3 regions of the Paenibacillus sp. V4I7 genome follow, and region 3 is predicted to be linked to each of the others. Evidence: riboswitches for the same ligand, from Rfam matches in the RefSeq annotation. Region 3 holds a riboswitch; each other region holds the start of a gene.
What was found. Region 3 has a riboswitch for cyclic di-GMP ahead of QFZ80_RS35085 (putative bifunctional diguanylate cyclase/phosphodiesterase). Riboswitches for the same ligand answer to the same signal wherever they lie in the genome.
Positions count from the first base shown of each region.

Region 1: another riboswitch for cyclic di-GMP. It lies ahead of QFZ80_RS21305 (response regulator); the one in region 3 lies ahead of QFZ80_RS35085 (putative bifunctional diguanylate cyclase/phosphodiesterase).
Region 2: another riboswitch for cyclic di-GMP. It lies ahead of QFZ80_RS34265 (OmpL47-type beta-barrel domain-containing protein); the one in region 3 lies ahead of QFZ80_RS35085 (putative bifunctional diguanylate cyclase/phosphodiesterase).

Region 1 covers NZ_JAUSZD010000002.1:4,370,574-4,381,287, reverse strand. Annotated here, with positions in the region: gene QFZ80_RS21350 (exo-beta-N-acetylmuramidase NamZ family protein) at 1-590, shown strand, start outside; gene QFZ80_RS21345 (helix-turn-helix domain-containing protein) at 666-2,846, shown strand; gene QFZ80_RS21340 (ABC transporter permease) at 3,048-3,971, shown strand; gene QFZ80_RS21335 (carbohydrate ABC transporter permease) at 3,985-4,845, shown strand; gene QFZ80_RS21330 (extracellular solute-binding protein) at 4,913-6,481, shown strand; gene QFZ80_RS21325 (amidohydrolase family protein) at 6,539-7,594, shown strand; gene QFZ80_RS21320 (Rieske (2Fe-2S) protein) at 7,610-7,969, shown strand; gene QFZ80_RS21315 (hypothetical protein) at 8,133-8,378, opposite strand; gene QFZ80_RS21310 (ParA family protein) at 8,365-9,129, opposite strand; gene QFZ80_RS21305 (response regulator) at 9,570-9,932, opposite strand; cyclic di-GMP riboswitch class I at 10,044-10,132, opposite strand; gene QFZ80_RS21300 (hypothetical protein) at 10,449-10,714, shown strand, end outside.
Region 2 covers NZ_JAUSZD010000002.1:7,304,482-7,315,195, forward strand. Annotated here, with positions in the region: gene QFZ80_RS34215 (asparaginase) at 1-612, shown strand, start outside; gene QFZ80_RS34220 (DinB family protein) at 643-1,152, opposite strand; gene QFZ80_RS34225 (VOC family protein) at 1,157-1,552, opposite strand; gene QFZ80_RS34230 (helix-turn-helix transcriptional regulator) at 1,615-2,589, opposite strand; gene QFZ80_RS34235 (sigma-54-dependent Fis family transcriptional regulator) at 2,709-4,460, opposite strand; gene adh (aldehyde dehydrogenase) at 4,700-6,220, shown strand; gene QFZ80_RS34245 (DUF779 domain-containing protein) at 6,233-6,598, shown strand; gene QFZ80_RS34250 (ParM/StbA family protein) at 7,008-8,204, shown strand; gene QFZ80_RS34255 (hypothetical protein) at 8,201-8,647, shown strand; gene QFZ80_RS34260 (hypothetical protein) at 8,682-9,140, shown strand; cyclic di-GMP riboswitch class I at 9,494-9,585, shown strand; gene QFZ80_RS34265 (OmpL47-type beta-barrel domain-containing protein) at 9,680-10,714, shown strand, end outside.
Region 3 covers NZ_JAUSZD010000002.1:7,502,093-7,512,806, reverse strand. Annotated here, with positions in the region: gene QFZ80_RS35110 (methyl-accepting chemotaxis protein) at 1-1,904, opposite strand, end outside; gene QFZ80_RS35105 (ABC transporter permease) at 2,084-3,067, opposite strand; gene QFZ80_RS35100 (ABC transporter permease) at 3,069-4,148, opposite strand; gene QFZ80_RS35095 (ABC transporter ATP-binding protein) at 4,141-5,682, opposite strand; gene QFZ80_RS35090 (BMP family lipoprotein) at 5,812-6,885, opposite strand; gene QFZ80_RS35085 (putative bifunctional diguanylate cyclase/phosphodiesterase) at 7,142-8,680, opposite strand; cyclic di-GMP riboswitch class I at 8,768-8,856, opposite strand; gene ilvA (threonine ammonia-lyase IlvA) at 8,918-10,174, opposite strand; gene QFZ80_RS35075 (hypothetical protein) at 10,342-10,503, shown strand; gene QFZ80_RS35070 (S-layer homology domain-containing protein) at 10,660-10,714, opposite strand, start outside.

The DNA of each region.
Region 1 (10,714 bases), 3.1 Mb from region 3:
TGAACTGGCATTGTGATCTGCATGTGATACGTGCCCAGGGGTGGGAGCGGAAGATGCAGTTCACTGATACCGGTCGACACTGGGTGATGCCCTCTTTGGGGATTCCTCGGTTTGACACGGCATTACTGTATCCCGGCACTTGTATATTTGAAGGCACCAACATGTCTGAAGGAAGAGGAACCACAGTTCCTTTTGAAATTGTAGGAGCTCCGTTCATCGACGCTCAACAACTGGCGGATGAGATGAACAGAAAGAATTTGCCTGGGGTCATTTTTCGTCCGGTCTATTTTAAACCGACCTTTTCCAAATTTCAGGGAGAGTCATGCAGCGGCGTTCAGCTTCATATACTGGATACCCGATCGATTCGTCCTTTGGAGACAGCTATCACACTGATGTATACCATTAAGCGTAACTATGAGCAATTTTCTTTCCTGCCACCTTTTAAAGAGGGATCCAGGCCTTTTATTGATTTATTGTGCGGGGATAAGGTGTACCGTGAAGATCCATTAGATGTTTCGGTGTTGTTGGAGCAATTTCGGGACGAAAGTCGGGAATTCGCACAGATGAAACAGCAGTATCATCTCTATTAAGGAAATTTGAGAACGCGACAAGCTAGTTATTCGTAATGCCATCACTGCGAACGTTACAGGGGGCGGGAGGCGATCGTGTTGAGCATTTCTAAGGTACATAAGTTCCGATTCGCCCTTTTTTGGCGGCTTTTTACCACCTATTTCATCGTTATCCTCATGCCGGTTATTGTTGCCAGTTTGATGGCACATGTTCTGGTGGTCCGTACGATCGAGAAGGATGCAGAGAAGCTCAACGATGTCATCATAAGCCATTTTTCCAAGCAAACGGACACCGCATTAGATTCGCTCAAGACAAATATGATTAACATGCTCAGCTCTTCCAATTTAACGAGTCTGCTCCGTACTGTGGACGATTCGCGTGAAAACCAACAGCGTGCGGAGCAGCTTTATTTTCTCAGAGAGCAGTTGATGAAGCTTCAATCCGATAAATTGGTTTCAAAGGTATTCTTATATTTTGTGAATCACGATCTGGTTGTCGATGTCGATATTTATACGGACAAAGGGTATTACTTTGATTTCACATATCCGCTTGACGAGAAGCAAAGAAAGGCGTACCTGTCCCATTTTACAGGCAAAAAAATGATGGACTTTACCGATCCGAGTACAATCGGCATGTCCGCCTTAATGAGCTATCCGTTTAACAGCGTTAAGCCCGATGTGTATTTGGTTGTCGATTTCGCTGAGGACAAGGTCAAAGAGCAGATCAGTATTCCGGAAAAATGGGTGACAGGAACGGCAATTGCGAGCAGCCAAGGTCTCATCATGAATCAGGTTGGTTTGACAGAGAAGGAAGCGAAGGCGGTGCTGGAACATACACGCGCAAATTCCAAGGGGTCTCAATTTCTCATTACGAGCGAAGTCGCAATGTCATTTGTGAAATCTAGCTTCGACGATTCGTGGTATTACGTGAGCATCGCGGATCTGCGTACCCTGATGAAGCCAGCGTACATCACACGGGTGATTAGTTGGGCGTTTCTCGTCTTTTTCCTCGTGGTGGGCAGCTTCGTGTCCTACTATTTAAGCCGTCGCGTCTATCGTCCGATAAAGGAAATTACGGAAGAAAATAAAGAGCTGTCCCAAAGGGTGAGTGGGATGTTCCCCGTCCTGCAGGAGCTTTTCGTAACCAAGATTCTGCTGGGCGAATATCGGGACGCACTGTCCATTGAATATTATGCGAAGGAAATCGAGTTTACGTATAACAAGAACGCGATGCGCACGGTTCTCTGCATTGCGTTTCACTACAATTCGCCCGCCTATGAACGGCTGTCTGAGACGTCGAAGTCTTTCTTATTCATGGAACTCAAAGAACGCATAGTCAAATCGTCGCCATCGCTGGTCTGGCTCTGCCAAACGAAGCCGGATGTGATGGCGTGTGTGGTGCTGCATGACCCGTTTCTGCACTTCGGAGCCGAGGAGGCCGCGAACATTGTCGGTCTCTTGCTGGAACCGTACAGCGAATACTTTAAAGCGACGATTGGAATCGGGAAGACGGTGAACGCTACCGAGGAGCTGCATGAGTCGTATAAGCTCGCGTTGTCCGTGCTGCAGAATCGCGGACTTGATTCCGACGTGGAGATATGTCGTGGACCGAATGTAGGGGATCGAACGCAGTGGGAAAGCTTCTTATCCGTTCAAGATGTCAACCGTATCTTCAACCAATTCAAGACGCGGGAGTATGATAAGCTGCTGCAATCTGCGTTCGATATGCTCGAAGTGGGAATACGCAAGAATGCCACTGCCATCCAGGTTAAATATTTATGTACCGACGTTCTCAATACATGGATCCGCGCAGTAGAAACCGAGCATAACGATTTTAACGTACCGTTCTTTTCAGATCTGTTCGAGCGGCTCAATCGTTGTATGACGTGGGATGAACTGAAAGTCTGTTTCCAGGACATTCACAGTGTCTTATTTCGGACTGAGGAGCCTGATCAGCGTGCAAAGCAGTTTTCAGAGATTTTGCACTATATTCATGAGCATTATAATGAGGAGCTTTCGATCGAATATTTCGCCGGGCTCTTGAACATGTCGAACGGCCACTTCAGCCGTACCTTCAAAGAAGAAGTTGGAGAGAAGTATGTGGAGTATATTGCGAAATACCGGCTGATGAAGGCGAAGCAATTTTTGCTGGAAACGGACATGAAAATCGATGACATTGCGGAGAAGGTAGGTTACTGGGGACGCAACTCGTTTATCCGAACGTTTCGTAAATATGAAGGGATTACGCCTGCGAAGTATCGCACGATTAACCATTGAACGAACAGAGACTTCATTTTTTCCGAAGTCTCTTTTTTTTCATCCGATCTCCCGAAATGACCTGGAATCCCTAGGAAACCAGCGTCTGCAAAAAAAGAGACTTTCCGTAATTATGCAATCTTTACGGGGCAGTCCTAGCTTTGTATAGTTAGGCCATTAACTCAGAGTTGTAAGTGTTATGAGTAAATGGGGGTGGGTGATATGGTGCCGCAACGAAATGTTATGTGGTACATGTTGAAGAAACATAGAGCGCTATATCTATTAATGCTGCCGGGAATTTTGTACTACATCATTTTCAAATATGTGCCCATGTATGGCGTCATCATCGCGTTTCAAGACTATTCGATCGGTAAAGGCATTTTAGGCAGTAAATTTGTAGGCTTGAAGCATTTTATCGAATTCTTCTATGTAAATCCGGACTCCTGGAAGCTGATCCGCAATACCGTCATGCTCAACGTGTACGATTTGCTGTTTCATTTTCCAGCACCGATCATTTTGGCCATTCTGTTTCACGAGCTTAAGAACAAAACGTTTAAACGAATTGTACAAAGCATCAGCTACATGCCGCACTTCTTATCAACTGTAGTCATCGCCGGCATTCTCGTCACGTTTCTGTCTCCGCAAACCGGGATCATCAATTTCATTCTTGTCAAAATGTTCGGAATGGAGCCGATTCTATTCCTAGGGCTGCCGAATTGGTTTCGGACGATCTACGTCAGCTCCGAAGTTTGGCAAAAAATCGGCTGGGGGACGATTCTGTATCTGGCTGCAATTGCCGGCATCGATCCAACTCTTTATGAGGCCGCTAAAATGGATGGGGCGAACCGCTACCAACAGATGCGACATATTACCTTCGTTGGCATGGTGCCCGTCATGATCATCCTGTTCGTTCTTACGCTTGGCCATTTTATGGAGACCGGATTCCAAAAAATATTGCTGCTTTACAATTCCATGAACTATGAAACATCGGATGTCATCAACACATTCGTGTATAGGCGCGGTATCTTGGATGCGGATTTCAGCTTCGCCACAGCCGTCGGGTTATTTCAGTCAGTGATCGGCCTTATCCTCGTCATCGCCGCTAACCGGATCGCTAGAAAATATTCAGAAACGAGCTTGTGGTAAAGGAGGAACCCTTTTGAAAATCAGACAATCGATGGCTTCAAGGGTATTTGATACCTTCAACTATGTGATCATGATTCTTTTGATGATCGTTATGGTATACCCGCTGGTTTATGTATTCAGCGCTTCGATCAGTGATAACGCTCTCGTATCGAGCGGGGATGTGCTCATCTTTCCTAAGGGGGTAACGCTTATTGCCTATAAGCAGTTGGTGAGCAATCCGGATCTATGGATCAGTTACTGGAATACGATCCGTTATACGATCGTTCATGTGATACTAACCTTGCTCGTAACTTCGGCTATGGCGTATCCGCTGGCGAAGAAATGGCTGCCCGGCCGCAGAATCATTCTGATGATGGCCGCCTTTACGCTGCTGTTTAGCGGCGGTATGATTCCAACGTTTCTCGTTGTGCAAAAGCTGGGGATGTTGAACTCGATATGGGCAATCGTCCTGCCTTCCCTGATCAGCACGTGGTACTTGTTTATCATGCGTACGTTCTTTGAGGCATTGCCGGAGGAGCTTGAAGATGCAGCAACGATCGACGGCTGCTCCTCGTTACAAGTGCTGCTGCGTATTGTGCTTCCGCTATCCATGCCGGTATTGGCGACAATCGGCTTATTCACAGCTGTGAATCAGTGGAACGCTTTCTTCGATGCACTCATTTACTTGAACGACCGTTCGATGTACCCGCTGCAAATTATGCTCAGGAACATTCTTGTGGCCGGTACTACGATTCAGGCTGAAGGCGATCTGAGCCTGCTCCAAACGATGAAGTACGCCATCATCATGATCGCTACGCTCCCGATCCTATGTATTTATCCGTTCATCCAGAAATACTTCGTGCAGGGAACTATGATCGGCGGCATCAAAGGATAGTTCTAGATTCCCCCGGAATCTAACGCTATAGAGGGATACTTTTTTACCACGATAGGGAGGTTTTCAGATGAAAAAAAGAACTGTCGCAACAGGATTGACTACGGTTATGCTCGTTAGTTTGGTCGCAGCAGCCTGTTCGAGCCAACCGAATGATACTCCTGCGGCGGGAGAAACGAAGAAACCAGACGAGTCCAAGAAGCCGATCACATTCACGTGGCTGGCTTACGACCGTCCAGAAGGAAAAGTGCGCCAGGACTGGGACATCTTCAAGGAAATCGAAACAAAGACCGGCGTAAAGATCGAGTTTCAAGTGGTCAGTCAGGAAGGTTTGAAGGAAAAGAAGCAAATTATGATTGCGACGAACTCAGTCACGGACTTCATCCAGGTAGATACGTTAGAGGGAAGACAGCACGGTCCGGATAAAGTATTTTTGAACTTAAAAGATTACTTGGATAAAGCACCGAACCTAAAGGCGTTCTACGACAAATACCCAGAGGCTAGAGCGGTCGCAACTGGCGTTGACGGCGGTATTTATACCGTTCCTGTCATCGAGGGCGACGCGGAAGGGAAAGGTTTTAACTTCGTCTGGTATACACGCAAGGACGTCATGGATAAGTATGGACTGAAGGCGCCGACTACAGTGGATGAGTTTTACCAGTTCCTCAAAACGCTCAAAGAAAAGCAGCCGGATACTTATCCCCTCATCAATAATGCCATTATTGGCGATACCGGGTTATTTACGACATTCGGCAGAGCGTTCACCGGCATACACGGCTTCTATAACGTCGATCCGGCTACCGACAAATACGCGTTCGCTCCCTATCATAAAGGATATAAGGACTCGCTTGTTTACTTGAATAAATTGTTTAACGAAAAGCTGCTGGATCCTGAATTCTCGATGATTACGCAAGCACAGTGGGAAGAGCGGATTCTTAAAGGCAAATCACTCGTGACGTTTTTCTGGAAGGCTGACTTGGAGACGCTTATGGACAAAGGACGTAAAGCGGGTATAGCGGAGTATACACTCGATGCGATTCCACAATTTGCTGCAGACGGTATTAAGAACTACCAATTCTCACGTCCGGTTGTAGGCGCTGCCGGCCGCGCGATCTCGGCTAAGGTGAAAGACAAGGACAGGGCAGTTCAATTTCTTGACTACTTACTGGGAGAAGAAGGATCTAACTACTTATCGCTTGGTATCGAGGGCAAAACGTATACGAAGGAAAACGGCAAATCTGTCTACAACAAGGATTTCGGCGCTTCGCCATTCACGACACTGCGTAAGGATTGGGGCGTTTGGTACGATATGGTTACGCTCGATAATGCCAAATCCCGCGAGGTGTGGGAGCGCGGCTTAAGCGACAAGAGCAAGGACATTAACAAGAGATACGAATCGTTCATTATTCCAGCGCCGAAGCAGATCGTCAAGACGAAGGAAGAGCTGGAGCTGGAAAAATCGAAGCTGAACAACCTGAACAAATTCCTTGAGCAGAAGCTGACTGAATTCGTAGCGGGCAAGACGCCGATCAACGATAAGACGTATCAAGAATTTATCGATCAAGCGAAGAAGCTCGGAGCTGACGAACTGTTAGGTATGTACAATGCTGCCTATACCCGAACATACGGTAAGAAGTAATCAATTCGTGCAGCTAGGAGGCAAAGGTAACCTATACGCCGGAACGGAGGTGTTCGCATGGCCGAAGATTTCAAGGTCATTGATGCAGATGTCCATAATGAACAGAATGATGCCGATTTGCTGCCGTATCTGGCCGAACCATGGCGGTCACGCGTAGCGACGACCGGAATCGGGTATGCAGGCTCTGGTTACTATTCGCCAGTAGGCGTCATGAAGAAGGACGCCATTCCGGCCAATGGCGGCAAAGCCGGCTCGGACCCAGACCTCATGATCAAGCAGCTGCTTGAGGGCTACAATGTCGAATACTGCGTGTTGACCGGGGTTGTGTACAATATTTCAACGACGCACGACCCTGATTACGCAGCTGTGATTTGCTCAGCCTACAACGACTTTTTGATCGCCGAATGGCTTGGTAAACACAAGGCGTTCAAGGGCGCCATGGCCGTCGCCACGCAGGACCCATCTCTTGCCGCGAAAGAGATCGACCGCGTCGGGGGCCATCCCGATATCGTCGAAGTGATGATTTCTAGTGCGGCTCGTGCCCCCCTCGGCCAGCGACAGTATCATCCTATCTATGAGGCTGCGGAGCGGAATGGTCTACCTATTGCGATTCATCCGGGCGCGGAAGGAGGGGGCAGCTCCACGGCACCTACCGCTGCTGGGTATCCGTCCCGTTACATCGAGTGGCACACATGCTTGTCGCAAATGTTCATGGCTCATCTTGTCAGCATGGTATGCGAGGGCGTATTTGAGAAGTTCCCGCGGTTGAAAGTAGTGCTTACCGAGGGAGGTATTGCTTGGCTGCCGCATCTGATGTGGAGGCTGGATAAGAACTATAAAGCGCTCCGCTCTACCGTCCCTTGGCTGAAGAAGCTGCCTAGTCAGTACATTCGAGAGCATTGTTATTTAACTACACAGCCCATTGAGGAACCGGATAATCCGCAGCATTTGATCGATTTGTTCAATATGATTGATGCCGAGAATATGATTCTGTATTCGAGTGATTATCCGCATTGGGATTTCGATTCACCAAGTATGATTCTGCGGAGACTAAAGCCGGAGGCGAAGCGTAAAATCTTTTACGAAAATGCCAAAAGCCTATATAACCTTTAACTCACGGAGGACCTTATGACGGTACATTACGTGCTGGATGCGGACGCTGTCTCCGAAGGCGGTCACGCCGTCGTCACAATCGAGGGGAAGAGCATCGGCATTTTCCGGATAAACAATGAATATTACGCTTTAAACAATTATTGCCCCCACCAGGGGGCACCGATGTGCGCAGGACTCGTATCTGGTACTACGCTCCCTTCGGACGTGTATGAATACGAGTACGGTAAAATGGGCGAAATCATCCGCTGCCCCTGGCATGGCTGGGAATTCGATATTCGAACCGGCAAATCTTTATTCAGCGAAAAGATTTGGGTAAAAACGTATAAGGTGAATGTGCAAGACGGCAAAGTTGGTGTTGATCTGGAAAGAAAGTAGACAACGAGAATAAGCGAAATAGGAGGGATCGAATGGGCTGAAAACTCCTATTCGATCCCCTTTATTCTTTTTGTAACAGGATAGAACTGAATTCATTTAAGTTGCTAATGTTTATTAAAAAATGGCAATTAGAGCAAACTGTTATTTAAATTATCCGAAGGGCCTACTCGACCGGGGGGTTATTTTTATGTCTTCGCATATACTCTTTCACGGCCTCTACCACAACATCAACCATCTTCTTATTCTGTTTCGCGGCGAATATCTTTAACTCAGTATGGAATTGTTCATCGAAATCAAATGTTGCTTTTTTCTTATTTACAGGTTTCTGTAAACCTGTATTTACAGTTTCCTGTATTTCTTGACTCCGCCGTTTTCCTAATAACTGTTCAATCGCATCACGCTTGGACACGCTGCTCCAGCTCCTCGACAAAATTTCTATAATTGCTTAATGCCGATGTATCCATATTACTGTATTCCTGTATTCCTGTAATAGAAAACTCCTTGATTCTATTTCTTCGCTTTATTTCCGATCGAAACACAACTCCCTCGTATTCTCTCCTTACCCTATCAATGATTGTTTTATCAATGATTGTTCTAGAATCGATCATTGTTGGCAATATGCCGCATAAAACAAGGTCCAGCTTTTTAACCTCTTTGATGTGAATCATTGTTGCGATGTATCTGTCCAGCGCGTCATAACACATTGGTTCGCATTGTAGCATGACGATTGCATAGTCGGAAGCCACTAAACCATTAATAGTGTGCTCTCCGAGATTTGGAGGTAAATCAATAAGTATGTAGTCGTATCTGGCCTTTACTTTATGTAGTGTATCTCTCAAAATGGTCGAACTCATTGAAGGATTTTGATGGATAAGCATGGGCAGAGTTGCAAGCATTTCATCAGCCGGAATGAAGTGAAGGTTGTAGGTTAACTTGCGGATGTAGGGGGTGGGATTCATGTTTTTACATGCCTCAAAAATAGTCATTTTGGAGTAATCGTGTATATCTCGTTGAGTAAGAAACTGTGTCAAATTGCCTTGGCTATCGAAGTCGACACAGAGAACCTTGTACTTCTTAGAGAGAAGATACCCCGTGATGGCCGTGGTTGTCGTTTTGCCAACGCCGCCTTTTTGATTACCGATTGAAATAATGGCTCCCATAACCCATTCCTCCTTATTTCTGTAAACCTTTATTCCTGTATATAGTTCTACAATAGATCTATTTAAAAGGGGGTCATGCACGGTCAAGTTGAGAGTGTATTCGGCAACCATAGCGCCAGGAATTTCTCTTTCAAATCAATTTTCTGTATATGTATCCATAAGGTCACTTTTCGCCAAAATAATAGGACCTCAACAAAACTACGAATGAACAAAGAATGATTAGAACCACCAGCGGTTTATTCGAAAATCCGATGCCCAAAATATGACAGAAAGTAGATAGAAAGCATATATATCAAACTTTGGAAAAACAGATACATGTAAAACCGTAATCATTAGTAGAGTAAGAATGAATCCGTATCGAAATACATAATCACGGCTAAATAAGTGATGGTCCAAAAAGTTGAATGGCGAGGCATTCAGGTGGAGAGCATTGTGGGCATTCACGAACTCAGTACCTTTTTTACAGCTTCAGCTACCCTGTCTTTATCAAAAGGCTTCACAATAAAATCTCTAGCGCCAAGGGTAATGGCTTCAATAACAAAGGATTGTTGCCCCATTGCGGATACCATAATGATCTTTGAATCGCTCTTGTAACTTTTAATTTCCTTTAATGCCGTAATACCATCCATCTCGGGCATTGTAATATCCAACGTAATCATGTCAGGTGAATGCTGTAAAAAAAGAGAGATGGCCTCAAGTCCATTCGATGCTTCGGCTACAATTTCATGCCCTAATTCTAAGAGGATGTTCTTAATCATCAATCGCATAAAGATAGAATCATCAACAACCATTAGTCTCGCCATATTAATTATCACCTTTCAGAGGGACTTTCTACCTAGCTATTTACTGTTATAGAACATAAGGAAAACTCCCCTTAAAAGAAGAATAAGGGGAGTTGTGGATATATCCCTTCCTTCGGTAACTGGCAAGCATAGCGAAGTATTTCGCCTTAGCTCCTTTAGCTTTGCGTCACTAATTTTCATTAGCTTTGCTCTTATCGTTTAGCAGAAGAATTACTATGTATTCTAAAGTATAGCACTCTTAATACTAGTAATAAAGTACTAGTATTAAAAGTTTCTGCGAGGCAGCCCTTGATTTATGTTAACCAAGATGAGTTATGCTGCCCGAATCCGTCGCGAATATCAAGCAATATTTGTAAGACATTCGGGAAATTGGATCATTTAGATGTGTTATAGGTAAATAATGCCCGATTTCAGTGAGAAAGACGAACGATTCTCTTGATTAATTCTGAAATCCTATGTATTATTAAGATAGATTTTAACGCATAAGGGTTGATAATTGATCTTGAAGGTGATTCCATGCCACAACTAGATTCTAATGAATACAAGAAGAAGCTGTGTCACCTCTATAACGAAATCTCCAAAGAGTTGTTTGGGTTTGGCACAACATTGCTGAAGGTTTCAATTGATCAGAATATTATTACTTTTCATGCCAAGCACCGCCGCTCACCGCGTTCAACTGCATTGGAAGGCGAGGCGCCAACGCTCAAACACGAAGTCGATTTTTATATGTCCTCTATATACAAGAAGAGAATCCGGGACAGGCTGGAGCAAGAACTGGGCTT
Region 2 (10,714 bases), 200 kb from region 3:
CGTAACGCTGCCCAGTTTGCGTGTGAAGACATTGGTGGTGTATTTATTGTTTTTGATGGCAAGGTGATTAACGGGACAAGAGCTGTGAAAGTGAGAACACGCAGTTACGATGCTTTTGAAAGCATAAATCATCCTTATGTAGCTTGCTTTGATGGCGACGAAATCAAGTACACTGCGTCTGTTGTACCTATACAAAATAAAGAGATAAAGCTAGATATATCGCTCTGTCCCGATGTTTTTTTGTTAAAGCTGCATCCAGGTACGAAGCCTGAGCTTTTCGACTATCTGAAACAACACTATAGAGGTGTGATTATCGAAGGCTTTGGTTTAGGAGGGGTTCCTACCCAAGGGCGCAACCTTCTTCCGAAAATCATTGAGCTAACAGAAGCTGGAGTCGCTGTTGTCATTACGACACAATGTCTGGAAGAAGGCGGCGATTTGACGCTTTATGAAGTTGGGCGTAGAGTAGGCAGAGAACAGATTATTTCGTCGAAGGATATGAATAAAGAAGCAATTGTTCCGAAATTGATGTGGGCTTTAGGCAAGACCAATGACCTCAAAGAGGTAAAGGAAATGATGGAAATGTCGATCGCCGGTGATACCACATTGTAAAAAGCGAGTTATTTCGATAGCGGATCTTATTCACTTATTTACATCAAATAAGTAAAACACATAATCACTAGATACACCTGCATGTCCGAGTTGACGGAGCATTGAAGTGATGTTGCCGCGGTGGTAAGTGCCGTGATTAACAACGTGCTGGATAAGCTCTTCGTTGCTGGCATGCAGGACGCCATATTTCGGATTCGGAAAGTCTTTCATAGCTTGCCAATCGACATCACTATTCAAAAAGGCTCTGTAAGCCTCGGCTAGCTCCGAGAATGCGGCCTCTAGTTGTTTCAAGCTTTTCCCCTTGGTCTTTTCTTCAACAGTGACGATTAACTCTCTGGTTTGCTCATAGCTGCTTCCCTTCATGCCGGACAACCAGACAGTATCCACTCTGTAGATGTGCACAAGGCCGGCATGTATGGTTGGAAATACATCGCTCATCTCCTGCAGCAAAATCTCCTCCGGCAGTTCCTCTAAACGAGTGAAAACGCGCTTATTAGCCCATACATGATACTCGTAATTTTTGATAATTTGAGTAGACATCGGATCAATTCTCCTTTTTATTTGCTTGATAGAGTTCTATTAATGTGCCATCAGCATCCCGAAAATGGGCAAGTCGTCCATTCCATGTCGGATGATTAAATGGTTCTTTGACAAATTCGACGCCTTTTTTTGATAAACGATGGTAGGTATCATCTATATTTTCAACTTCAATATTGAGTACAAAATTCGTTGCATAGCTGCCGCTTTGCCCTAAATCTTCTCCCAGTGCTTCGCCCATTGCTTTGCGGGACAGCAGCTCGATACGAGCAGCGCCCGTGTTAAACAACGCGTACTCCATTGACTCCTCATACCAGTCAGCTTTCAATTCTAATTGATCCCTATAAAAAGCTGCGCTTTTGTGAAAATCATCAACCAAAATACGAACTTGCAATAAATTCATCTATTTTCCTCCTTAGGTTTCACCTAAGACCCATTGTAGCCCATCTTCACTGACAGAAATGGTCAGTCAAGCTGCGCCGCCGCATAATAATTGTGTGAATTTTTGGTTACCTCAATCATTTGGTTTTGGAGCAGCAGCGGTTCTTTAATGCGAAGGGTGCCCCCATAAGTCAGAAGAAAGTAGGGAAGATCAAACCGGATGTATCGCTCTTCCAGTTTAAAATGAGCTTCAAGCTGCGAACGTTCTACCAACGAATGGGCTAGAAACCAATGACCACATAGATCATCTAGTGCTTGCTCTCTTCCTGTAATTTTGACAGAGATAAGCTCATCTGGCTTATCCGAATCAGGCAGTACACCTGAAAGGATAAATTGACGCGCCGAGAAATCAGCAGGCCGTTCAAAAGTCTTCTCCGTCGTAGCCAACTTTCGAATACGATCGATACGAAAGCTTCGAATTTCTTTACGAAGATGACAATGACCTACCACATACCATTTGCTTTTCCAGCAAACAAGTCCGTAAGGATCCAAATGACGAGCTTCTGTTACAGATCCGTAGCCTTTTTGATAATCCATAAATATCGTTACGCTTTGAGCCACCGCCATTTCCACTTCTTGAAGCAGGGATACTTGCGAAGCATCAGCTTGGGGAAGAATGACGTCAAGACCTTGCTCATGTAAATGGATTTGATGGCGTTGTTCTTCATTGGTATACATTTTCAGCTTGGCGACGGCCTGACTTAATTTCTCTCCAAACGGATACCCCGCCTCCTGGGCAAAAGCGGCCGCATGAATTAACGCTTTTTGTTCATCCAGATCAAATACAAGCGGAGCTTCATTGAACTGACCGAGCAAGCTATAACCGCCATGATGCCCGGAATCGGAAATAATCGGGACTCCGCTGGCACATAAAGCATCGATGTATCGATAGACGGTTCGGATGTTTATTTCCAGCTTCTCAGCAAGCTGCTTAGCTGTTATTCGCTTCTGAGATTTGAGCAACCACAGGATAGAAAGCATATGATCTGCTTTTGACATAACCCATATTCCTTTCCTAGGAAATGCTTTCCATACGCCTCCATCATACCATTGACAGACCGATGAAAAAAACACCCAATCTCGAAGAGATAGGGCGCTAGCTTTATAAAAATATACCGTTAAAATAACGTTATGCCGTACTCCTCAATTTTACGATATAGCGTCGTTCTTCCGATTTTCAATTGTCCGGCGGCTTTGCTAAGGTTCCATTCCGAGTTTTTCAACGCCTTCTTGATCGCCGTGATTTCCGCGTCCTTCAACGTGAGTGGGTGATCTTTGCCTGGCCCTGCTTGCACAGCCTCATCGGATTCTTCGAACGATAGATGCTCAGCGTCAATCGCCTGTCCTCCAGCTAGGAAGACCGCCTGCATAAGAATGCCACTAAGCTCTCTTATATTGCCCGGCCAGCTGTAGGTTAACAGCTTTTGCTGCGCTGCTTCCGTTATAAATGGACAGGGCGAAGCGTGCTTTTGGAGTAAATGATCGGCTAATGTCAAAATATCGCTTCTCTTTCGTAATGACGGCAGCGTAATATGTATCACCTTCAATCGGTAATATAGATCAGCCCGAAATCGGCCTGCTTTAATCTCCGTGGCCAAGTCCTTATTCGTTGCAGCAATGACTCTAATGTCAATTGCTTTGCTCTTCGCGCTGCCTACCGGAGTAATCACGCCTTCCTGGAGTACTCTTAGTAAAGCAGCTTGCGCACGAAGAGGCATGTCGCCTATCTCATCTAGAAAAATAGTACCTTTGTGCGCGGCCTCGAATTTCCCGGCATTACCGTCTTTGTTCGCTCCCGTGAAAGCCCCGCGAGCGTATCCGAACAATTCACTCTCGACCAGGCTGTCCGGGATGGCGCTGCAATTCAGTGCAATGAACGGCTCTGCCGACCGTGTGCTGGCGGTATGAATGGATTGCGCGAACAATTCTTTCCCCACACCGCTTTCACCTAATAATAAGACAGGAAAATCAGTCGCTGCCGCCTTCTTGGCTAGTTCTTTCTTCTGTAAGAGGGTCGGACACGTACCGACAATATCCCTAAACGCATACAAATGCTGCTCGTTTGCCGCTTGCTTCTGAATGGAGACGGACTGCCACAGCTTCTGATGCTCATTATGAATGGTTTCGACCGAAAAGCCTTCCAACTTCGTAAACACTTTGCCAATTGCGTCACTTCCAACAATGCGGATGGCGGCATGATTAGCACGAAGGATGCGGTTATCCCGGCTTAGAGAAAGCAGCGGTAAAGGATGATTTAGTGAGGAATGCTCGAGTTCTCTGAGGGTAATGAGATGCTCCTTCTTCGACTCTTCCAGCAGAATTTTATTCTGTAGGGAATGGGCTGCCATACAGGCAAGTGTAAACGTATAGGCGTGGTAATTCTCTTGTTTGCCGCTAATATTGATGATACCGATCAGTTCGCCGATTGAATTGAAGACGGGTGCCGAGGCGCAGGTCAAGAAGTGATTGGAGTTGAAATAATGCTCTTCGGCATGCACACGCACGGCTTTTTTCTCTGCGAGGGCGACACCTATGGCATTTGTTCCTTTTCTTCTCTCTGCCCAATTTGCTCCTACTTGCAGCTGAACCGCTAACGCCCGGCGGGAGAAATCGATATCTCCAACCGTGTGAATAATGGTTCCCTCCGAATCGATAAGCAGCGCCATCTGACCGGATTGCTTGATGCCTGTGTGCATTTGCTCGAATATTTGCTCCGTATAATGTATGGTTTGCTCGTTTTGCCTTAACAGAGATTGCATGTGGCTTCCGGTTAAGATGTCGTCGTCAATGGGGTCGGTGGGCATTAAACCAAGTTCGTGACAGCGCTTCCAAGATGACGCCGCCGCTTCTGATAAAAAGTTATTTTCCACGGATAGCAAAAATAAACACCTCCATTGCAATCGGTTTCCTAATCCGATCATATCATAGTTGCTTTTATTAATGGAGAGCTGAAAGAAAGAATGTCCCAAAATGGAACACTTCCGTTGTTTCAGATCGGAACAAAAACTAGTAAGCGCTCACCATATTGCCTTATTGGACGGCATTCCATATGTTGGCACGATCCTTGCTTATATATTTAACGTATTCCATTTTAAGGAGGCTGAGCTAAATGATTTATGCACAACCTGGACAAAACGGATCAAAGGTTACGTTTAAAAAACGGTACGAAAATTTTATCGGAGGGCAGTGGACTGCGCCTATTAAGGGTCAATACTTTGATAATCCATCACCTGTAAATAACCGTGTTTTCTGCGAGGTTCCACGCTCTACTTCAGAGGATATCGAGATGGCTTTAGATGCTGCGCATGCTGCAAAGGACGCATGGGGGCGCACGTCCGTTGCGGAGCGTGCCGTCATTTTAAATAAAATTGCTGATCGGATGGAAGCGAATTTGGAAATGCTCGCGGTTGCTGAGACCTGGGATAACGGGAAGCCGGTTCGAGAAACGCTCGCGGCTGATCTGCCACTGGCGATCGATCATTTTCGCTATTTTGCAGGATGCATTCGCGCCCAGGAGGGTTCGCTCAGCCAATTGGATGACAATATGGTAGCTTACCATTTCAATGAGCCTCTTGGCGTCGTCGGTCAGATTATACCGTGGAACTTTCCATTGCTTATGGCGACATGGAAGCTTGCACCAGCACTTGCGGCCGGAAATGCGGTCGTTCTGAAGCCCGCTGAGCAAACGCCGGCATCCATACTGGTGCTGATAGAGCTCATTCAAGATTTGCTGCCGCCAGGCGTACTTAATATCGTCAATGGTTTCGGACTTGAAGCCGGTAAACCGCTTGCCTCGAGCAGCCGGATCGCGAAAATCGCCTTTACCGGCGAGACAACGACAGGCCGTTTAATTATGCAGTATGCTTCGCAAAACCTGATTCCGGTCACCTTGGAGCTGGGTGGTAAGTCACCAAACATTTTCTTTGAGGATGTGGTCGCACGTGATGACGCTTTCTTCAATAAAGCGCTCGAAGGCTTTGCAATGTTCGCCCTGAATCAAGGAGAAGTCTGCACCAGCCCGTCACGCGCATTAATTCAGGAATCGATTTATGATCAATTTATGGAAAGAGCCTTGAAGCGAGTCGCTGCCATCAAACAGGGTAACCCTCTGGATACGGAAACGATGATTGGCGCACAAGCCTCTACCGAGCAAGTTGAGAAAATTATGAGCTATATCAATATCGGTGCACAGGAAGGGGCCGAATGTCTGATCGGCGGAGATCGGGCAAAGGTAGATGGAGATATCTCCGAGGGCTACTACATTCAGCCGACAGTTCTGAAGGGGCATAACAAAATGAGAATCTTCCAAGAGGAGATTTTCGGACCGGTTCTTTCCGTTACGACGTTCAAGGATCAGGAAGAGGCGCTGGCGATCGCGAATGACACGCTCTATGGTCTTGGCTCCGGTGTTTGGACGCGCGACATGACCACGGCCTACCGGATGGGGCGCAGCATTCAAGCCGGCCGCGTATGGACGAATTGCTATCATGCGTATCCTGCCCATGCTGCCTTCGGCGGCTATAAGAGCTCGGGCATTGGCCGCGAGAATCACAAAATGATGCTCTCCCATTACCAGCAAACCAAAAATCTACTCGTCAGTTACAGCCCCGACGCACTGGGCTTCTTCTAAGAGAGCCGTACGATGACGATAGAAGTGAGCAAGGTCGTTGCTACCGATGCCGCTCTAGAGCTAATCGAAATTGTAAAGGCCAAACATGGCCCTGTCATGTTCCATCAATCTGGCGGATGCTGCGATGGCAGCTCTCCGATGTGCTACGCGCAAGGGGAGTTCCTTATCGGCGATAGCGACGTATGGCTGGGGGATATAGGCGGCGCCCCTTTCTATATGAGCAAGTCGCAATACGATTATTGGAAGAATACGATGCTCATCATCGACGTGGTGCCCGGCAGAGGTGGGATGTTCTCGCTTGAGGGGCCGGAAGGGCGACGTTTTCTGACTCGCTCGAGGATGTTCTCGGATGAGGAGCGGCGTGTGTTGGGTCTCTAAGCTTTTTTATAAGATAGGATTAATAACCCTGTTCTCTTTCCTTGACGAAGGGAACAGGTTTTTTTGTGCTGCAGGCAGCCTTTTACAAGAAAGGCTCCTCCTATATTGGCCTATGACCATGACGCAAATCGCAGAAAGGCTGCATTAGAGTTACTTTTGGCTGGAATTGTTGTATCTTTTGTAACAAGTTTAAACTTTACATTTAAATCCTAAACTTTAAAGTTTAAATCTTAACGTTTAAATCGTACAGTTTAAAGCTTAAATCTTAAAGTTCAAATCTTAAACTTTAAACTTTAAAGTTCATTCCAACTAGCAGCTAAAAATACCAATTATTCCAAACACCCTCTCAATTGGGCCTTGTTACGCGAATCTTTATATAAACAATAAGGTTGAGGAGAGGGGAATAGACTTGACAAAGAACGAAGTCTTAACCACTACCATCACGCTGTCTATTGATAATGGCAGCAGTCACGTTAAAGTGATTTACGACCATTTGGACAAAAACTTTATTTTTCCTAATGTACTAGCACAACCGTTTGGTGAACGATTTCTTTTGATGGAACAAGGTGATCCCTTGGATTTTCTTGACGTACAGATTACATCGCCTTCGATAGAGAGCGATCAGTACCGACATGTTTACGTGGGTAACTTAGCGATCGGTGACGAAGGGATTATTCATGAAATTGTAGGGGATAAAGCGGTGCAAAAGAAGGCCCAGAGACCCGAAACAATGGTGACACTCCTTACGGCTGCGGCGTATGCCATTGCCAAGAAACATGAGGATGCCATTAGGCGGGGGAAAAAGCGGATTAAAGCCGCTGTCAACTTGGGTACAGGTCTGCCGATTCGTGAAATAACGAAATTCCGTGAGGAATTTGCTCATAAGATTACAGGAGGCGTACATTCCGTTACATTCGGGACGACCCCCGTATTTAAAGGGATAACGGTGGAAATGGAATTTTCGCTTCCTACCGATATCAGCATAGACGATGTATCCGGTGTTTACGACCTTGAGGCCACTTCCAAATCGCATCTATCCCATAAAGGCTTCGGCATTGCCGATGTTGGTGGTGTTGACATGGATATCGCGTTCTTCAAACCCGGTCTCGATCTGGATCAGCGGCACTCTACCGGCGCTAAGATCTACCTCAATGATGCTTTAGAGAGCATTCGCAACGAGGTTAATTCGCAAGGCGAGGAATTGATCGCTAGCACGGCGGAATTGACCCTCATGCTGGTCAACAAAGAGTATGAGATTTATGCGGAGGGTAAGGTTGTTTTTGACATGACAAGCCTTATTAACCGGCACATGCGCATATTAGCGGAGAAAGTGCTGAAATACGCCCGCAACTCTTGGAAGCATGTTCGCTACGCCAACGAATTTTGGTTTATCGGCGGTGGAGCAGTCGTTTTGCAGCCTTGGATTGAGAAACTAAACGCTGAGTTGGGCTTGCCCATTAAGTTTGATAGCGTGGAACACAGCCAATTCCGGAATGTGCGAGGCACCTTTCTTATGCTTGACCACGCGCTGAAACATGCGGACGAATCCGCGGCAGCTAGTGCTGATTCTGAAGGAGTATCTGAGAGCGGGAGCGGTTCGGATTGAAAAAGCGGAGATCCACCGTTTACGTTCGTTCCGGTAAGGATGTTACCCTCTATATTCCGTCAGATACTCCGTCTGAGGTTATCGACTATTTGAATCAGTTGAAAATGGAAGGTATTTTCAGTCAAGGAATCATGGATATTTTGACAAGATATGTTCGTGAAGAGCAATCGAGTAAGCGACCGGTTGTAGAATTATTTCCCGGGAAAGAAATGGTCTCGGACATGGATGATGCCGTTTCTCTAGCAGACAGCTATAGTGACATGGATTCGGCAGAGCCTATTGAACCTTCTCATGAATCGAATGATGATTTCAACCAGCCAAAGAAGGAGATCCTGAGTGCCAATGATCAGAAAAAATTCAGCTTGGCGCAAATATTCCGGCAATCTCGGCATAATTCGGGAAAGCTAGTACAACCCTCGGATCATGGCAACAATAATGAGTAGGTGAACTCCATGATAATGAAAAGGAGGACATCAGATGGACAACGGACAAGCTAAGGACGCAGCGCGTCATTTTAATCTTTCAGATGAAGTTTTTCACCATCCCGGCATGGATATTTATACACAAATGACTTTTATCGTCTTGAAATGTTATTCTTCGGAATCGAATATGCCAGGATTATCTGATATCGCTAAGCTCGGTCGCATGAGTCTCAAGCAGGCGACCAAGGCTTTGCAGCAACTCGTGGAGATGAGAATTGTCTCGCATAAAATATTCCGTCGTATGGTTGGAGATTTCCAAGACGATCGACTTTCGTGGGCTGCTAAGGGCTTGCTTACGTTTTGCAAAGAGAACCCGAACATCAACCTAGACGATCTAGTGGAACTATCCAGTGAATCGGGCGAGGATGAACATAGCATACGCAAGGCTCTTAAGGAATTGTACGAATATGGGTACTTGGAAGAGTACCCTGTATGGAGTAAAATTGCTAACTAAGGTATAGATGACATAAGAATCAATTTTTGTATATCACCCGCAAGTCTGAGGGGACTTAAAATAGGCCATGCTATCTACATTTGTAGAAGCATGGTCTATTTGTTTAAGTTTGAAAGACTCTAAATGGCTCGATGTTCATATTGTATACAACATCATGTATAAAGGGGTATCCATTCAAATATTGTCGAATTACAATGAAACTTTGATGAATATAGGACAATCATTGGATTTTCAACTAATTAAGAAGATCAAAAGTACTAGAATATATGTGGGGTTTGATTATATAGTTAAATTTACCTATTCAAATTACTAGGAATATAGTATTATGGCAGAGATGGAAATATCGAAATCTCAAGTGAAAAGGGCAAATTGCAGGAAACTGTGAGACGCAAAGCCAAGGGCCTGAAACGCGTATTAAAAACGCGGATGGCAGCCGGTTACCACAGGGAATCATAGTGTTTTTCTATGAACCTTGTATAAGGTTCTTTTCTTTTTTTTGAGATCATTAATCCTTATTATAAGAAAGGAAGGAATGTCAGATGTCAATGAAGAAATCAAGACAAATGTCTATGGTTCTCACACTGCTTTTATTTGTTCAATTAATCTTTCCAGGATTACATGCGTGGGGAGCAACAGACAACGGAACTATCTTACCTCCAAGCAATCTTGCTACTCAACTTCTAACGCCAGATGATGTGAAATTAACGTGGAGCCCGGTGTATGGAGCTACAGGATACACTGTATACAGCATCACCTATGGGCAGCTTATTAATGTTGGGACAACAACAACAGCTAGTCTTACTATAAATAATCTGGCGGAGGGGTCCTACAGTTATGTTGTATCCACCTTAAGTTCTGAAGGCGAATCTGGCCCTTGTGCTCCGGTGGATGTTAACATTGTTTATCCCGATATGACAGCTCCAACCTCTTTAACATACACCTTACAAAATGGTAACAATATCGTTTTGAACTGGGGAACAGCTCCTAATGTACAAACCTATCATTTGTATGAAAATCAAGAGGATGGAAGAAAATTAGTCTATTCAGGGACAGCAAGAACTTTTACAGTCAACAATACCGCTGAGGGAATATATACATATACAGTAACAGCTAGTCATACTTTGTACGGTGAATCTCCTAACTCTACGCCAGTAGAAGTTACTGTCGGATATCCGGCTATGACGGCTCCAAATGGTTTAACGTATACGGTGGCTACCGATGACGTTACATTGAAATGGAATGCTGCTGCTTATGCAACTGGTTATAATGTCTATCAAATTATTGATAATCAAAAAGTTATAAAAAGCAGCCAAATAACGGGTACAACTGTATCCTACATGAATTTGCCCGCTGGAAATTATACATATGTCATTCACTCTTTCAGTGACCGTTTCGGAGAATCTGTCGAGGGCAGCACGGTTTCCTTAACCGTAGGGATGATGGTGCCGCCGAGCAACCTGACTTTTAAACTTCAAAATGTGAATGACGTGGTACTGACTTGGAATGCAGCGATCAACGCAACCTCTTACAAAGTGTATCAAGTAATCGATGGAGAAAAAGTGTTAAAAAATACA
Region 3 (10,714 bases):
TGCCCACTTGCCGACTTGGCAATGGCCTGCAGTTCATCCATAGCCTGCTTTACGATACTGACTGTCTCCTGAGAAGAAGCGGCCACCTCTTCGGTTCCCGCTGATATTTCTTCTGATGCGGCCGATACTTCTTGGATTTGGTCATTTACATGCCCAATAGAGGCCAGAATCGATTGGAATACTTGCCCAGCCGCTTGAACGAGAGCCGAACCTTTTTCAACCTCTGATAGTCCGCCCCGCATCGAGCTTGATGCTTCTTTCGTAGCACTAATCGTTTCACCGATAATGGAGGAAATGTTCACGGTCGCGCTACTTGTTTGCTCCGCCAACTTCTTAACCTCGCTAGCGACGACGGCGAAGCCTCTGCCATGTTCGCCCGCCCTTGCCGCTTCAATGGAAGCGTTCAAGGCAAGCAGGTTGGTTTGTGTAGCAATTTCGGAAATAAAGCTAACAATCTGGCGAATTTGCTCGGATTTCTCCTCTAAGCCGTGCACGAGTTCGGCAGTATGTTCTACGGTATGACTGACCTGTCGCATTTGGGTAATTGCTTGTTGAATTTCCCCGTTTCCACGACCGACTTCTTGAACGACACTTTGTGCTGTTTCCGAGACATTCGTGGATGATTCGGCAATTTTCTGCACGCCCGATGACATTTCACCCATTGCGGTCGAAATTTGTTCGGATGCCTGATAGTTCGCTTCGGAACCCTGCACGACCTGTTGGACAGCTACGGTGATATGTTCGGAAGCTTTCGTCGATTCACTCGCTATGGCAGTGAGCTGCTCGGAAGATGCGGCGGTGTGCGAAACAGCTTCTGATATTTTGCAAATCATCTCGGAAAAAGAATCGAGCATCGCATTGATGTTCTTGCTCATCGAGGCGATTTCATCATCTCCATGGGTTTTCAATCGACCAGATAGATCACCTTGCCCTACTCGCTGCATGAGGGATGAAATCGTCGTGATTGGGCGAATCATCATCCGCGAGACGAGCATAGCTATTACAATAACAAGCAGCGCAGCAACAGCCAGCATGATGGCTGAATTTTTCTTTAATTGATTTACTTTTTGGAATACTTCCGAATGTTCGGCGGTCAAAATAAGCTTCCAACCCGTGGCATCAATGGTTTGATGAGCAGCTGATTTCAGTGTGCCATCTGGCTCTTTGTATAGGATATACCCGCTCTTATCCTTGAATACCGTATTTTTGTAAAGATCCATCTTCTCTGCCGTGGATGATTCCGCCAATTTTTGTCCCATTTTCTTCGAGTGAACGAGATATGTACCGCTTGGTGAGAGCAGGTAGCCGTAGCCTGTTTCGCCGAATTTGATGCGATTGATGATGGACAGCATTTGTTCAGGAAAGAGGAAAGATTGCACGATGCCGCGGAAATCGCCTTTGCCGTCCACGAGGGGAACATCGATGATGATAATGTTTTTGCCGCTGCTTTCCTCCTTTATGATTTCGGACACCGATACTTTCTTATCAACGGCAGCTTTCTTAAAATTATCAAATTTGCTTGCGTCCAACTTATCGCCAGCTGTGTCAATGGACACCCCCTGCGGGTCAATATATGCAAAACGATACACTTCCGGATCGCTCTCGGCCATAATTTTCAGAACGGGTAAGATCGCGTTTGACTTACCGTCAATAAAATCTGGATGGGCTTTAACAACAGATTGCATAGAAGCAATTTTGCCATTCAGCCAGGCATTGATCTCGCTCGTACTAAGCTCCGCAATATGCATTTGCTGATCTTTGGTGTCCGACTCAACAAGAGAAGAGGATTGAGAGGTAAGAATAAGTAGAGAGACCAAAAGAGGGATCAGTGAGACGGCCAGCAGCAGCAGCGTCAATTTCACCTTGAGCGACTTGGCTCCTAACAAGGTTCGTAAAACAGACATTTGTGACATTCATCCTTCCGCTGTCATATGTAATAGATTATGAAAAATATCGAGTGGATTGGGATTTCGCCATCATTCGACATATTCCCTGTATTTTCCGACACGTATCGGTTGGAAATTGTTCACAATAAAAAACATGCACCGCTACAGGGATATTCCCCTAGCTGTGCATGTTTTTTTTATCGTTTACCTGGATCGTAAGGTTCACCAAGAGCTGATGGTGCTTTAGCCCTACCTACTGCGCCTGCCAGTACTAAGATGGTCAGTACATAAGGCAGCATGTAGAGGAATTCCTGCGGAATATTTTTTGAGAATTCGAACAAACGCATGAAGTTGTTGAGCGCCTGCGCCATTCCGAAGAAGACTGCTGCGCCCAATGCGCCAACTGGATGCCATTTACCGAAAATCATCGCAGCCATAGCAATAAACCCTTGACCTGAGATCGTGTTATGCGAGAAGGCACTTGTTGTTGTGAGCGTAATGGTCGCCCCGCCAAGTCCGCCTAACAGACCACTAATCAACACGGCGATGTAACGAATACGCTTCACTTTAATCCCTACGGTATCCGCGGCACTCGGGTGCTCCCCAACGGACCGAAGACGTAAACCGAATGGTGTCTTGAACAGCACATAGTAAGTAACCGCTACGAGAATTAAAGCAATGTATGTTGTCGGATAAGCATTGAAGAGAGCATATCCGATATACGGTATTTTGGACAAAATCGGAATTTCCCATTTGGAAAACACATCATTTAACGTTTCTGTTTGACCAGCACCATTGAACAGTACTTTAACCAAATACAACGTTACGCCTGCTGCCAAGAAGTTAATTACAACACCGCTGATGACTTGATTGGCTTTGAACGAAATCGTTGCTACCGCATGAATCAGAGCGAATATGAGCGCAAATACCATGGCTGTCAGCAAACCGATCCACGGGGACCAGATCCCCATATTCGCCTCTTCTGCATAATAAGCACCAACGGCCGAAGCGAATGCCCCGGAAACCATGAGGCCCTCAATCCCGATATTGACGACTCCAGAGCGCTCCGAGTAAATCCCGCCCAAGGCTCCAAAGATGAGCGCCGTCGAATAGACGAGCGTCGTGTTGATAAGTTCACTAAATTTCGTGAAAAACGCGTTAAGCATGGTGAGCAGGTCCATGTTACGTAGCCCTCTCTTTCTTGCGTTTACTATAGAATGGGATGAGCACCCATTTAACGATACCTTGGGTTGCGACGAAGAAGATAACCGAACCGATGACAATACGGATAATCTCCGGCGGCACATCAGCTCCGAAACTCATTCCTGCTGAACCGTAAGACAATCCACCAAACAGTGCGGCCCCGAGCACAATCCCGATTGGATTGTTAGCACCTAGCAGGGATACCGCAATCCCATCAAACCCGTAACCTGGGAAGCCTGCTGAAACAACTTGATAGTGGAATACACCAAGGACTTCAAACACGCCCGCAAGCCCGGCAAACACGCCAGAGATAAACATGGCTTTAATAATGTTCTTCTTCACATTCATTCCGGCATATTTCGCGGCATCGATGTTATGACCAACGGCACGCAGCTCGTAGCCTTGCTTCGTTTTCCACAAGATGATGTAGAATACAACCGCTGCTAGTATCGCAATGAGTGTCCCCCAGTGCATCCTCGCATTATCCAGCAGAGCTGATAGCCATGTGATGCTTAGAGATGCCGAGTCTTGGATCATGTAGGAGCGCTGCTGCTTCGGCTCCAGAAGAAATTGATTAATAATATAATTCGACAGGAACAAAGCGATCCAGTTCAACATAATCGTTGAAATAACTTCATTAACTCCACGCTTTGCTTTCAAATAGCCCGCAATAGCCCCCCACAATCCACCAATAAGTGCACCGACGATAACAGCTAACGGAGCATGAATAATCCACGGAAGACCTGTCAATTTGACACCGATAAATGTAGCCCCCGTCATACCCATGACGAATTGCCCTTCGGCACCGATATTAAACAAGCCTGTACGAAATGCGAATGCAACGGATAATCCCGTCAAAATAAGAGGGGTAATCGCACGAATGGATTCCCCTATATCATACGAATTACCGAAAATCCGAGAAAATAACGCTCCATAGGCAGCTAACGGATTATATCCACCTGCCAGCATAACGAGCGCTCCGAATAACAGCCCAAGTAGAATCGCCACGATCGGATTCACCGCTGATTCACTTGTAAAAATACGAGCAACCTTATTCATGAGCAGCTCCTTTCTCTGTGCGCTTACTGCCAGCCATAAGCAAACCAATCTCTTGATCGTTCGTCTCCTGCGGCAGTACTTCTCCCACAATCTGTCCTTCATAGATGACGGCAATGCGATCCGACACATTCATAATTTCATCCAGCTCAAAAGAAATCAACAAAACCGCTTTGCCTTTGTTCCGCTGCTCGATCAATTGACGGTGCACGAACTCGATTGCACCGACATCCAATCCCCGCGTTGGTTGCGCGGCAATGAGAAGATTGGGGTTTTTGTATATTTCCCTGGCAATAATCGCCTTTTGCTGATTACCACCCGACAAGGATCGCGCTTTATTGTAGATACTTGGCGTTCTAACGTCGAACTGCTTAATTAACGCTTCCGCATGGCGATCGATCGCTTCATAATTTAAGAAACCAGCTTTGTTATAGGCAGGATGAAAATACGTTTCCAGCACCATGTTTTCGCTCATTGTAAAATCGAGTACGAGTCCGTGCTTGTGCCGATCCTCAGGAATATGCGACAATCCAGCCTCAGAGATTTCTCTCGGCGTATGGTTAGTAATATCGCTTCCCATCAGCAGCACACGACCGCTATCAATGGAACGCAACCCGGTTAATGCCTCGATTAATTCACTCTGCCCGTTGCCATCAACGCCGGCGATCCCCAGGATTTCTCCGGCTTTCACCTCAAAGTTAAGCCCCTTCAGAGCAGGCAAACCCTGCTGGTTACGCGCAACTAGTTCTTTCACCTGAAGTACGGGTTCTCCAAGCTTCACTTCCTGCTTGTTCACTTTGAAGGAAACGTCGCGCCCGACCATCTTCTCCGCCAGAATCTGTGGATTCGTCTCCGAAATTTCCAACGAATCAATCACTTTGCCCCGACGAATGATCGTCACGGTATCGGCAATCTCCATAATTTCTTTCAGCTTATGTGTAATGAGAATGATGGATTTGCCCTCTTTCACAAGATTGCGCATAATCACCATCAATTCACTAATCTCTTGCGGCGTTAGTACTGCTGTAGGCTCATCAAAAATAAGAATATCGGCGCCGCGATACAGCGTTTTCAATATTTCCACACGCTGCTGCATACCGACGGAGATATCTTCAATTCTCGCTTTTGGATCCACACGCAAACCATATTGCTCCGATAACTTGCGTACTTTGTCTTGCGCTGTTTTGTAATCAATTTTGGACCCTTTTTTGGGCTCCATACCCAAAATGATGTTTTCTGTCACGGTAAATGGTTGAACCAGCTTGAAATGCTGATGCACCATACCAATGCCAAGCTCGATAGCACGATTCGGGCTATCGATAAATACTTCCTTGCCTTGCACTTTAATATTGCCTTCATCCGGCTGATAAAGTCCGAACACAATGTTCATTAGTGTTGATTTACCCGCACCATTTTCGCCAAGCAAGGCATGAATTTCACCCTTCATCAGCTTTAAGCTAATGGCATCATTCGCCACTATTCCTGGAAACCGCTTCGTAATGTTGCTAAGTTCAACAACAGGGACTACTTCATTCATCAGATCACCCTAAGGATCAATTTTTTTAATTACCTCTAAAACTAAAGAACAAGGCTAGTTATTATAACTAGCCTTGTTTGAACAGAAGTACACATATCGTTCGTAACCGCTACGACTTTTATACCTGCATTAAGGTTTTTCAGGAACTTTGATTTCGCCGCTAATAATTTTTGCTTTGAACTCGTCAACTTTTTTCAAGATTTCAGGTGTTACGTTTTTCTTGGAAGTTTCAGGAAGGCCTACGCCATCGTCTTTAAGACCAAGTGTAACGACTTTACCACCTTGGAATTTGTTGTCAATAACATCTTTGGATACACGAGCAACCGCTGTGTCAACACGTTTCAACATGGAAGTCAGTGTTACTTCATCACCGAACTCAAGGGATTGATCTTTATCTACGCCGATAACCCAAACTTTTTTACCGTTTTTCGCACGGTCTTTTGCTTCGTTGAACACACCATTACCTGTGGAACCAGCTGCGTGGAAAATGACATCAGCGCCATCGTTGTAGATGGTTGCTGCTGCTGCTTTACCAAGGTCAGGCTTATCGAAAGCGCCTGTATAGTTAATTTGTACTTTGGCATTTGGATTAACCGCTTTAACACCAGCTACGAAACCAGCTTCAAAACGTTTGATAACCGGGATGTCGATACCCCCAACAAAACCGATTTTGTTCGATTTAGTTGTTAGACCTGCAACCACACCAACAAGGTAAGAACCTTCTTGCTCTGAGAACGTTACGGACTCAACGTTTGGAGCTTCAACAACATTATCAATGATCGCTAATTTAGCATTTGGGTTTTGTGTTGCTACTGTTTTAAGTGCATCACCCATCAAGAAGCCGATACCCCAAGTCAGGTTGTAACCGTCTTTAACGAATTGGTTTAAGTTAGGTGTATAATCCGCATCGCCTTTAGATTCAAGGTTTTTCACTTTCGCTCCTGTTTGTTTCTCAAGAGCCTTCAAGCCTTCCCATGCGCTTTGGTTAAAAGATTTATCGTTGACGCCACCAATATCGGTAACCATTCCGATTTTGAAGTCTTTACCGCTGGTGTTGCTTGGCGCCGCTGAAGCTGTTGCCGCTGCAGTAGTAGCCGGAGTTGCTGAAGCCGCCGGTTTCGTTTCTTCTTTTTTGGCACAGCCGGAAAGAGCTAATGCAGAAACCGTTACAGCCATAAGAGCTGTTGAAAGCATTTTCTTCATGATTATTACCCCCATAAGATCATTTAATTTAAAACCATGAAATCTCACATTGTAGGTTGACCACAATTAGTTAAATTATGTAAGACTGCCTATAGATGAGTGTATCATTTTGAAACCTATGAGAAAAGCGATACACCAGCAAAATAACATAATTCGTTATGTCATACAAGTTGACATGGTCTTTTTGTAAGCCCCTACAATATAGGTTCCAAGCCCCAATTATTTATTATACTACCACTGGTTAATAAAATCTAGATTACCCTTTGTTAATTTTATCGTTCATAAGTCGCAGGAATTGTTCGGGTCCTAAAGGGCTGCTAAACAGCACTCCTTGCACTTCCGTACACTGCAAAAGTCTTAAGTGCTCCAGCTGTTCCTCTGTTTCGACACCTTTTGCAATTAAATTTAGACCTAGACGGTGAGCCATACGAATAATGGCAGCAGCCAGCAGCTGATTCTCATCGTCGTCTACCAAATCCCGGATCAATGTGCTATCCAATTTAACGCTATCGAGCGGCATACCTTCGAGCCCGCTTCGTGTAAATAAACCTGTACACAAGTCATCCATAACGATACGTACACCGAACTTCTTCAGCATAATCAATTTCTCGCTAGCCTCTTGTACATTGGAAGATGTGATACTTTCCGTAAGGTCCAGTTCCACCAACATCGGATCTATACCTGTCTCTTTCAAAACAACGGCAATTTCCTCAATAAAATGCTCATCTTTAAACTGTGAAGCCGTTACGGCTAGGGTCATTCTCAGCGGTGCGTAGCCCTCATCCTGCCAGATTCTCATCTGTCTGCATGCCGTTCGTACAGCCCATTTCCCGATGGGTAACATGAACCCCATTTCCTCGGCCGCTTTCTTCCAATCCATACTGGATGCGAGGAGGGCGTCTCCCTTGCTCCAATGAATGATCGCTTCCATTCCGATTAATTTCCGGTTTGTTATTTCATATTGAGGCTGATATAGGATTTCAAACCGATTGTTGTCTAAGGCCGATCGAAGCTCTTTCTCCATGTGAGCTTTGCTCTTCACCATGGCATCGATGTCAGAAGCATAGAATTGGAACTGGTTATGTCCTCTGTTTTTGGCCGTATACATCGCTTCATCTGCATACGCCATGAGCTGCTCAGGCAGCATACCGTCTAACGGATACAATGCTATCCCAATACTAGCTGTTATGGTTACAGGCATTCCATCTAGGATAAAAGGCTCTTCCAGAGCCATTTGAATTCGGGAAGCTACAACTCTTGCATCTTCAGGCTTTGCAAAAGATTCTAGTAAAATAGTAAACTCGTCGCCACCTTGTCGGTACACCGTATCCGACCCCCGCAGGCAGCTCAGCAAACGTTCTGCTGCAAGGCGAATTAAACGATCACCATAAGCATGACCTAATGAATCGTTGACATCCTTGAATCGGTCCATGTCCAAGAACATAACAGCCGCCAGCTGTTCATTGCGTTGCGCATGCAGGAGTGCCCGCTCCAGTCGGTCATTAAACAATCGGCGATTGGGTAATCCTGTCAATGTATCGTGATACGCCAGAAAGGCTAGTTGTTTGCTCTTTTCTTCCTGCTCTCTACTAGTAAGAAGCAGTTGCCCTACACTCTTCGCAAAAAATAGACAGATTAGTGCTTGAACAAGCATACTAATGAAAACGTAAGGCGAAAAGGAGAAAGAAGAAGCAGCAAGTAGATTAATGGTCAACAAAAAGAAGCCCAGCACGCCCAGATAGACCAACGTTTGCGCTTTCATATGCTGTATCCACTTAGAAAGTATGCCTTTCATTCTTGAACCTCCTTATCTGATATGAGAAAAAAGGCTATTCCGAATCGGAATAGCCGTAGGTGTACCTGTCTAGGTAAACTGCAACCTGTCGGCAGCCCAGCCATCATTGTTGCAAAGGCAACCTTAGACCTGCAGCTTTGCGTCCTTACCTTTCGATAAGTTTGCCTTTACGATATTAAGGGAATTCATGGGACTAATTAACTATATCATATCCATTCCGCATTTGGCTAATTTTCCTTAAATAAGCAAATTAAAGAGCTTGGGATCCTTATTTATTTCTATATAGCCATAATCCTTCTGGGATAGGCGCTCAATAAGCCCCTCATAATCATCTTTATTTTTGAGCTCAATGCCGACCAGCGCCGGAGCATCGTCCCTGTTATTTTTTTTCGTATACTCAAATCGGGTAATGTCGTCTGTGGGTCCTAAGACTTCTTCTAGAAATTCGCGCAATGCCCCAGCACGCTGCGGAAAATTAAGAATAAAGTAGTGCTTCAAGCCTTCATACACGAGTGATCTTTCTTTAATCTGCTGCATACGGTCAATGTCATTGTTGCCGCCGCTGATGATGCAGACTACATTCTTACCGCGAATCTGCTCCCGATAGGTATCAAGTGCTGAAACCGGGAGTGCGCCAGCGGGCTCAATGACAATCGCGTTATTGTTGTAAAGCTCCAGAATGGTTGTACATTCCTTGCCGGAAGGAACAATTACGATATCCTCCAGCTTTTCTTTGCAAATGTCAAAGGTAAGCTCGCCGACCTGCTTTACAGCTGCGCCGTCTACAAACTTCTCAATCGTAGATAAGGTCACGACCTTCCCCTGCTTGAGCGCTTCCGTCATACTTGCCGCGCCTTCTGGCTCAACACCGATAATACGTGTACGTGGAGAAACACTATCCACATACGTCGCAACTCCCGCTGCAAGGCCACCACCACCAATTGTTGCGAAGATGAAATCAGGAGATTCGGGCATTTGATTCAAAATCTCGAGGCCAACTGTGCCTTGCCCGGCAATCGTACGGACATCATCGAAGGGGTGTATGAACACCTTATTCTCTTGAGCACAGTAGGCTTTGGCATGGTTAGACGAATCATCGAATGAATCACCTGTGAGAATAACTTCAACAAAAGATCCGCCAAATAGCTTAACTTGGGAAATCTTTTGTCTAGGCGTTGTCGTTGGCATGAAGATTTTTCCTTCAATACCAAGCTGTTTACAGGAATAAGCCACACCCTGCGCATGATTGCCGGCGCTCGCACACACGACACCCGCTTCGCGTTCCTCCGGTGTTAAACTTTGGATCACGTTATACGCTCCGCGAATTTTGAAAGAACGAACAATTTGCATATCTTCACGTTTAAGATAAACGTTGCATTCATACAAGTTAGAGAGCAGCTCATTGCGTTGCAAAGGCGATGGTTCGATCACCCTGCTGAGCACATGATTGGCCCTAATAATATCTTCCAAACCTACTTTACTGGAAACAACCATTTTCTCTTACTTCCTTTCTCCACATTGTGCTATTAAAGTTTTAAAGATTATTGTAGCACAACTCTGCCCGCCTGTACGAAAATAATATTGGTATAGCTTTATCCTATGTTTCACTTCATGCCCAGCAGGGTATTACATAGCAATACAACTTCAAAGGAGTGATTCAAATGTCGACGCAGCCTCGCAATATCGATATCGAAGAACGCCATGTGGAGAAAAAATCGGATTCCAGTTTAGTTGCTTCTACTTTCATCAAATATGCGGCTTACATCGTCATCATCTTCGGTGTTCTGTATTTCCTAGTTCGTTATGTATTTCCAATGTTCTAAGCTAGGACGTAAGTTGTGTTGTGTCCTCATCAATGAGGGTACGATCACATCTGGAGCTAGCACAACCACAAGAAGCCTCAAACCCACTAACAAGTGGATTAGAGGCTTCTTGTATTTGTTAGGAGAGGTGTTTGCCAACTCCCCTCAACCACTTATTTAGTAATAGTAACGAGGCTGCTCCTGCAGCTCAGACCGTCTTTGCAAGAAACGG